2 regions of the Thauera sp. DNT-1 genome follow, and region 2 is predicted to be linked to the other one. Evidence: riboswitches for the same ligand, from Rfam matches in the RefSeq annotation. Region 2 holds a riboswitch; the other holds the start of a gene.
The links. Region 2 has a riboswitch for S-adenosylhomocysteine ahead of metH (methionine synthase). Riboswitches for the same ligand answer to the same signal wherever they lie in the genome.
Positions count from the first base shown of each region.

Region 1: it holds a riboswitch for S-adenosylhomocysteine, as region 2 does, so the genes downstream of both, ahcY (adenosylhomocysteinase) here and metH (methionine synthase) in region 2, are expected to answer to the same signal.

Region 1 is NZ_AP043752.1:2,348,306-2,352,691, reverse strand. It holds gene ACZ5PP_RS10840 (TlyA family RNA methyltransferase) at 1-551, opposite strand, end outside; gene ahcY (adenosylhomocysteinase) at 643-2,058, opposite strand; S-adenosyl-L-homocysteine riboswitch at 2,161-2,265, opposite strand; gene ACZ5PP_RS10830 (calcium/sodium antiporter) at 2,458-3,531, opposite strand; gene metK (methionine adenosyltransferase) at 3,830-4,386, opposite strand, start outside.
Region 2 is NZ_AP043752.1:3,236,762-3,241,147, reverse strand. It holds gene metH (methionine synthase) at 1-1,979, opposite strand, end outside; S-adenosyl-L-homocysteine riboswitch at 2,055-2,129, opposite strand; gene ACZ5PP_RS14930 (hypothetical protein) at 2,176-2,799, opposite strand; gene bamE (outer membrane protein assembly factor BamE domain-containing protein) at 2,813-3,304, opposite strand; gene ACZ5PP_RS14920 (ABC transporter substrate-binding protein) at 3,538-4,386, opposite strand, start outside.

The sequences.
Region 1 (4,386 bases), 890 kb from region 2:
GCGTCGCACACCAGCAGGTCGAAGCCGTGCGGCGGGTAGTGTCCGCCGAGCGCGGCGGCGTCGAGCTGGCGGGCGTTGACGCCCTCCAGGGTGACGCAGCGCCCATCGGCGCGCAGGCGCGGATGGAGCTGGTCGTGGCCGACCTCCACCCCGACCACCCTCGCTGCGCCGGCCTGCAACAGGCAGTCGGTGAAGCCGCCGGTGGATTGGCCGATGTCGAGGCAGGTGGCGCCGCGTACGTCCAGCCCGCTGCGCGCGAGCGCGCCTTCGAGCTTGAGCGCGCCGCGCGAGACGAAGCGGTCGCTGTCGGCGGGGGTGACGGCGAGCCGTGCGTCGGGCGGCAATTCCAGCGCCGGCTTGGCGACCGGCTGGCCCTCGTGGCTCACCCGCCCGGCCTCGATCAGCGCGCGCGCCGCGGTGCGCGAGGCCGCCAGCCCCTGCGCCACCAGCAGCTGGTCGACGCGCAGCAGGCCGTGGCGGTCCGCCGGGCCCTTGCCCTGCGCGGCCGGCCGCGGCTTGCCCTGGCGGGCGTGGAAGGAGTTCATGCTCATGGGCGTGAGGAGTCAGGGGGTGAGGCGTGAAGAGCCTTTGTACAGGAGCGCCGGAAGGCGCTCCTGCCGGGGGCTGCGCCGCCCCCGGGGCTCAGTAGCGGTACGCGTCCGACTTGTACGGGCCTTGCTTGGGCACGCCGATGTAGGCGGCCTGCGCGTCGGTCAGCTCGGTGAGTTGCACGTTGAGCTTCTTCAGCTGCAGGCGGGCGACCTTCTCGTCGAGGTGCTTGGGCAGGGTGTACACGCCGATCGGGTAGTCGGCCGTGCGGGTGAACAGCTCGATCTGTGCGATCGTCTGGTTGGCGAAGGAGCTCGACATCACGTAGCTCGGGTGGCCGGTGGCGCAGCCGAGGTTCACCAGGCGGCCCTTGGCGAGCAGGATGATCCTCTTGCCGTCGGGGAAGATCACGTGATCGACCTGCGGCTTGATCTCCTCCCACTGGTACTGCTCGATGCTGGCGACGTCGATCTCGTTGTCGAAGTGGCCGATGTTGCAGACGATGGCCTGGTCCTTCATCTTCGCCATGTGGTCGTGGGTGATCACGTGGTAGTTGCCGGTCGCGGTGACGAAGATGTCGGCCTTGTCGGCGGCGTATTCCATCGTGACCACGCGGTAGCCTTCCATCGCCGCCTGCAGCGCGCAGATCGGGTCGACCTCGGTCACCCACACCTGGGCCGACAGCGCGCGCAGGGCCTGGGCCGAGCCCTTGCCCACGTCACCGTAGCCGGCCACCACCGCGACCTTGCCGGCGATCATCACGTCGGTGGCGCGCTTGATGCCGTCGACCAGCGATTCGCGGCAGCCGTAGAGGTTGTCGAACTTCGACTTGGTGACCGAATCGTTGACGTTGATCGCCGGGAACCTGAGCTCGCCGCGCGCGTGCATCTGGTACAGGCGATGCACGCCGGTGGTGGTCTCCTCGGTCACGCCCTTGATGTGCGCCAGCCGCGTCGAGTACCAGGTGGGGGCGGTAGCGAGCTTGGCCTTGATCGCGGCAAAGAGGATGGTCTCCTCTTCCGAGCCCGGCTTGGCCAGCACCGAGAGGTCCTGCTCCGCGCGTGCGCCCAGGTGCAGCAGCAGCGTGGCGTCGCCGCCGTCGTCGAGGATCATGTTGCTGTAACCCCCGTCCGACCATTCGAAGATGCGGTGGGTATAGTCCCAGTAGTCCTTCAGCGACTCGCCCTTGACCGCGAACACCGGGATGCCGTCGGCGGCGATGGCCGCGGCGGCGTGGTCCTGGGTCGAGAAGATGTTGCACGAGGCCCAGCGCACCTGGGCGCCGAGCGCGGTCAGCGTCTCGATCAGCACCGCGGTCTGGATGGTCATGTGCAGCGAGCCGGTGATGCGTGCGCCCTTCAGCGGCTGGCTGGCGGCGTATTCCTCGCGGATCGCCATCAGGCCGGGCATCTCGGTCTCGGCGATGCGGATTTCCTTGCGGCCCCAGGCGGCGAGCGCGAGGTCGGCGACGACGAAATCGGTGAATTGGGTGTCAGCCACGGCGTTCATGTGAAGCTCCATGCTATGGCCGGGCGGAAAGCGGGGGGAGGGCAGCATGTCGCTGCAGGCGGCTCACCCGACATCCCGAACCCGGCAGGGTTGAAGACGATTCGCAGGTGAGCGCCGTTGTACTGATACCCGCCGCAGGGCGGGGTCCGAGCCTGGGGGCCTGGCAGCAGCGGATGCGGCCGGCGCCTCGCAGCGCTCCTCGGAAACAAGCGAATGATACCAAAGCGGCAGGCGGGCGTGGACTCGAGGGGTCGGTTGCTGCCGCGGGCATCACGATCGCGGGGATCGCGACTGGCGTCGCTCCCACATCCGGCCCCGGTCGCCGCCGGCTCCCGCAGGAGCGACGCCAGTCGCGATCAGGCGGCCCGGCATGCGAGGCACGCAGCCCGATCGCCCCGCCTATGCGCGCCTGCCGTTGCTGCGCACGATGCTGACCACGACGGTGATCACCGTGAGCGGCATCACGTAGCCCAGCATGATCCCCGAGAAGGCCGGCAGGCTGGTGTGCTGCTGGGCCTGCAGCACCAGCCAGGCGGTGTAGGCGGCGTAGTAGGCGAGGAACACGCCGCCCTCCCAGCGCGCGATCTCGCGCCCGGTGATCATGATCGGCAGGCAGGCGAAGGCCACCGCGAGCATCACCCAGAGGTCGAAGTTGCGCGCCGCCTCCGACACCGGCAGGCCGGTGCCCGAGGCGATGCCCGAGGCACCGAGCACGGCGAGGATGTTGAAGATGTTGCTGCCGACCACGTTGCCCACCGCGATGTCGCGCTGGCCGCGCATCGCGGCGACGATGGAGGTGGCGATCTCGGGCATCGAGGTGCCCACCGCGACCACGGTGAGGCCCACCACCAGGTCGCTGACCCCGAAGGCGCGCGCGAAGGCCACCGCCGCTTCCACCAACCAGTCGGCGCCGACGATCAGCATCACCAGTCCGGTCGCGATCAGCCCGACCTGCACCGCCCAGTGGCGGTCCCAGGCGGAGGTGGGGAGGTCGGTGCCGAACTCCTCCTGCACCGCCTTGGAGGCGCGCCGCGACTGCACGATCAGGAACACCGTGTAGGCGATCACCAGGGCGAACAGCACGATCGACTCGACCAGGCCCAGATGGCCGTCGAGCGCCATCACCACCAGCAGGGCCGACACGCCGATCATGATCGGGATCTCCTGGCGGATGATCTGCTCGTCCACCAGCAGCGGGGTGATCAGCGCCGAGATGCCGAGGATCAGCAGCACGTTGCAGATGTTGCTGCCGACCACGTTGCCGAGCGCGAGGTCGGGGCTGCCGGCGAGCGCCGAGCCCACCGATACCGCCATCTCCGGCGCGCTGGTGCCGAAGGCGACCACGGTGAGGCCGACGACGAGCGGCGAAACGCCGAAGGAGACCGCCAGCCGCGAGGCGCCACGTACGAGGACGTCCGCACCGACAACGAGGACGGTGAGGCCGAGGGCGAACATCAGGACTTGTTGGAGCATGGGCGACTCTGGGCGACGTGGTGGGGCAGAGACCGGGGCGGGCGTCCGCGAGTTCCGGATTCTACCGGGACGGATGCGCGGCGGTTCTGCGCAGGAGCGACGCAAGTCGCGATTGCAGCGCCCGGAACCCGCGCCAGCGCCGCCCGAGCGCGACTCGCGGCGTTCCCGCGTGCGCATTCCCGAGCGCGGCTGACCTGCGTAGGAGCGACGCAAGTCGCGATTGCAGCGCTCGGAACCCGCGCCAGCGCCGCAGCGCCGCCCGAGCGCGACTCGCGTCGTTCCTGAGGGCGCTTCCGGCTCAGAGTCCGGCGTCGGCGCGCAGGGCGGCGGCCTTGTCGGTCTGTTCCCAGGTGAAGCCCGGCTCGTCGCGGCCGAAGTGGCCGTAGGCGGCGGTGCGGGAATAGATCGGGCGCAGCAGGTCGAGCGTCTGGATGATCGCCTTCGGGCGCAGGTCGAAATGCCGGCCGATGAGATCGACGATCTTCTCGTCGGCGATCCTGCCGGTGCCGAAGGTGTTGACCATCAGCGAAACCGGGCGCGCCACACCGATCGCGTAGGCGACCTGGACCTCGCACCGGTCGGCGAGGCCGGCGGCGACCACGTTCTTGGCCACGTAGCGACCGGCGTAGGCGGCCGAGCGGTCGACCTTGGACGGATCCTTGCCCGAGAACGCACCGCCGCCGTGGTGGGCCGCGCCGCCGTAGGTGTCGACGATGATCTTGCGCCCGGTGAGGCCGCAGTCGCCGTGCGGGCCGCCGACCACGAAGCGGCCGGTGGGGTTCACCAGGTAGCGCACGTCGCCCTGCATCAGCTCGGGCGGCAGCACCGGCTTGATGATCAGCTCGATCACCGCCT
Region 2 (4,386 bases):
CGCCAGGCGAGGTCCTGCGCGGACTCCTTGGCCTGGCCCTTCACCGTCTGCGCGAACTCGACCAGCGCCTCGCCCGCCCCGGGCTTGCGGTTCATCACCACGTCCTCGACCTTGTCGCGCAGCTCGGGCGCGAGCTCGTCATAGACGCCGAGCTGGCCGGCATTGACGATGCCCATCGACAAGCCGGCCTTGATCGCGTGGTAGAGGAACACGGTGTGGATCGCCTCGCGCACCGGGTCGTTGCCGCGGAAGCTGAAGGACACGTTCGACACCCCGCCCGAGGTCTTGGCGTACGGCAGGTTCTCCTTGATCCAGGCCACCGCGTTGATGAAGTCGACCGCGTAGTTGTCGTGCTCCTCGATGCCGGTGGCGATGGCGAAGATGTTGGGGTCGAAGATGATGTCCTCGGCCGGGAAGCCGGCGCCGCCCTCGGCCACCGGCTTCACCAGCAGCCTGTAGGCGCGCTCGCAGATCTCGGTCTTGCGGCGGAAGGTGTCGGCCTGACCCTTTTCGTCGAAGGCCATCACGATCACTGCCGCACCATAGCGGCGTGCGAGCCGCGCCTGGCGCAGGAACTCTGCCTCGCCCTCCTTCATCGAGATCGAGTTGACCACGCCCTTGCCCTGGATGCACTTGAGGCCGGCCTCGATCACCGACCACTTCGACGAGTCGAGCATGATCGGCACACGCGAGATGTCGGGCTCGGTGGCGATCAACTTGCAGAAGCGCTCCATGGCGGCGACCGAATCCAGCATCGCCTCGTCCATGTTGATGTCGATGACCTGGGCACCGTTTTCGACCTGCTGGCGCGCCACCGCGAGCGCGTCGTCGAAGCGGCCCTCGAGGATCATGCGCGCGAAGGCCTTGGAACCGGTGACGTTGGTGCGCTCGCCGACGTTGACGAAAAGACTGTCGCCGCCGACGTTGAAGGGCTCCAGCCCGGACAGGCGCAGCTTTTTCTCCAGCACCGGCACGGCGCGCGGCGCCAGGCCCCGGACCGCTTCGGCGATCGCCGCGATGTGCGCCGGCGTGGTGCCGCAGCAGCCGCCGACGATGTTCACCAGGCCGCTCTGCGCCCACTCGCGAATCTGGCCGGCGAGGTGCTCGGGCGTCTCGTCGTAGCCGGTGGGCGACAGCGGGTTGGGCAGGCCGGCGTTGGGGTGGGCGGACACGTGGGTGTCGCAGGCGGTGGAGAGTTCCTCGACGTACTGGCGCAGCTGGTCGGCGCCGAGCGCGCAGTTGAGGCCGAAGCTGATCGGCTGCGCGTGGCCGAGCGAGTTCCAGAAGGCCTCCGCGGTCTGGCCCGACAGCGTGCGGCCCGAGGCGTCGGTGATGGTGCCCGAGATCATCACCGGCCAGCGCCGGCCGAGGTCCTCGAACAGCTTCTCGATCGCGAACACCGCCGCCTTGGCATTCAGCGTATCGAAGATGGTCTCGATCAGCAGGATGTCGGCACCGCCTTCGAGCAGGCCCTTCGCCGAGGCGTAGTAGTCGTCGGCAAGCGCATCGAAGCTGATGTTGCGGTAGCCGGGATCGTTCACATCGGGCGAGATCGACAGCGTGCGCGAGGTCGGCCCGAGCACGCCGGCGCAGAAGCGCGGCCTGGCGGGGTCCTTTGCGGTGTATTCGTCGCACAGCCGGCGCACCAGGCGGGCGCCCTCGACGTTGAGGTCGTAGGCCAGCGCCTCCAGGCCGTACTCCGCCTGCGACACGCGGGTGGCGTTGAAGGTGTTGGTCTCGATGAGGTCGGCGCCAGCCTCGAGGTAGGCGCGGTGGATGCCGGCGACCACGTCCGGACGCGTGAGCACCAGCAGATCGTTGTTGCCCTTGAGGTCCTTAGGGTGGTCGAGGAAGCGCTCGCCGCGGTAGTCCGCCTCGCCCAGCTTCTCCTGCTGGATCATCGTGCCCATGGCGCCGTCCAGGATCAGGATGCGCTCGGCGAGAAGCTGGCGGAGTTCGATGCTGCGGTCGGCTTGCATGGGATGTCCTCGGTCGTTCGACGGTCGCCGGGCAACGCCACGCACAAATGCGAACGGCGCCACAAACCGGCTGAAGGTTTGTGAGCGCCGTTGATCGGTTGCCGAGCCTGGCCCCGGATCGATCAGGGGGTCGCAGCGCTCCTCGGCAGGCCCAGGATTCTATCGGCAGCATGCGCCCGCTGCCAAGGGCAGCGGCCTACCAGAAGAAGGGGTGCCCGAACGGCCGCGGGAAGAAGGGGCCGGGATAACCCCAGCCGATGCCCCAGCCCCAGGGGTGGCCGTAGTAGCCGCTCCAGCCCCCGAGGAGGGCGCCGTCACGCGGGAACACGTAGGTCTGGCTGGTCCGCACCACCTTGCCGTCGATGAAGTGCACGTTGAACAGGACGGCGATCCCAGGACCGTCGTTGCGGATGTTCCAGTCCCACACCTCCTCGCCCGAGTTGCGGAAGCGCTGCTCGGAGCGGTGGGTGCCGAGCAGGCGCGAGACCTGCTCCTTGTCCATGCCGCGCTCGACGCGGGCGAGATTCTCGGGGGCGAGCGCATCCCACTGGCGCAGCACGATCCCGCCCCGGTCGACCTGCACCATCAGGCAGCTACGACCGTTGGGCTGGGTGGAATACTCCAGCGTGACCGTGCCGTCGTCGTTGTTCCAGCGCCGCGTGGGCTCACCGCGCGCGGACAGGGCCTCGGCCTCGGTGGTGTAGGGACGCGGCGGCTCGAAGCTCGCGCAACCTGCGAGCAGGACGGCCAGCAATACAGGCCACAGCCAGCACAGCGGTGAAGCCTGGGCGCGGACGGACGGGGTGCTGGGGAAATACATCGAGGCCTCCCTGCTAACGCTTGAACTGGGTATGTCTTCCGGTTCCGGTCACTCGCCCTTCGTTGTTGAACGACACCGTGAAGAAGACCGGATCGTTCGTGCCGTCGGGACCGCGCGAGATCCGCCACTCCCACACCGTCTCCTGCTTGAGCTGGAAGAACTGGCTGGACGCCGGCTTGCCAAGCAGGCGACGCACCTGGTCGCCATTCATGCCGTGTTGGACCTTGGCGAAGGTCTCCTCGTTCAGCACCTGGTCGATGCGGCGCAGGATCTGGTCGGGGCCGATGGTGATCATGAAGCACTCGATCCCCTCCGGCTGACGGCTGAACTCCCAGGTGAGCGAGCCGTCCTCGTTGCGCCATTCCATGTGTGGCGGGCCGAAGCGCTCGCGCACCTCGGCGGAGGTGGACACCCCGGGCTTGAGCTCCTTCACGTTGATATAGTCGCAGGCCGTGATGCCGAGCGCGGACAGCAGGCCACAAAGCCAGGCGAGGATGCGTTTCATCCGGATTCTCCGTTGATCGACGGCATGTGCCAGCGGCCGCCGGGACGCCCTCCAGCCATGCACGGGCCCGGCCGGGAGCGCAGCGACGCCATCAGCATCGATGATGCCGAGCCGTTTTGCAATCGGGGAATGGTGAGGCTTTGCAATCGCACGCGGGGGTCGCAAGCGCTCGCGGCGGCGGCCGCGAACGCTTGCGTTTCGGAACAAGCCGCCCGCCGAGCGGGCGGGCGCGATCACTTCATGTCGGCGATCGACTCGTACCTGTTGCCGCTGACCTTGAAGAAGGCGTAGTTGCCCGGCACGTCGCCGGCGGCATCGAACTCGTGGTCGCCGCCGGCGCCCTTGTAGTCGATGTCCTTGCCTTCGGCGATCAGCTTCTTGGCCTTGGCCCACTCGCCCGCCAGGATCGGCTCGCCGGGCGCGGTCGCCACCGCGCGCAGCGACTCGGCCAGCTTGGTCTTGTCGCCCCCCGCCTTCTCGATCGCCAGCGCGGCGAGGAAGGCGGCGTCGTAGGAGGTGGTGGCGAACACGGCGTCGATGTTCTCGCCCGCGGCCTTGAAGGCCTTGTTGAAGTTGTCGAGCGAGGCCGAGGCCTCGCCCACCGGGGCGGACACGAAGAAGCCACCGAGGTTGGCCGCGCCGATCGCCTTGACCAGACCCTCGGACTTCATGCCGTCGGCGCCGACGAAGGTCTTGAAGAAGTTGTTCTCGAGCGACTGGCGCAGGATGCTCAGGCCGGTGCCGTCGCCGTAATCGAAGATGACCAGGGTGTCTGCGCCACCGCGCGCGAGCGTGGCCAACTCGGAGCGGTAGGAGGCCTTGCCCTCCTCGTGGCCCGAATAGCCGGCGATGGTGCCGCCGTTGGCCTCGAACTCGGACTTGAAGGATTCGGCCAGGCCCTTGCCGTAGTCGTTGTTCAGGTAGGCCACCGCCACCTTGGAGATGCCGCGCGCCTTGAGGGTGCGCGCCAGCGCACGGCCCTGGTAGTCGTCGGACGGCAAGGTGCGGAAGACGAGGTCCTTGTCCTTGAGCTTGGTGATCTCCGGCGAGGTACCCGAGGGGGTGATCATGAGCACGCCGGC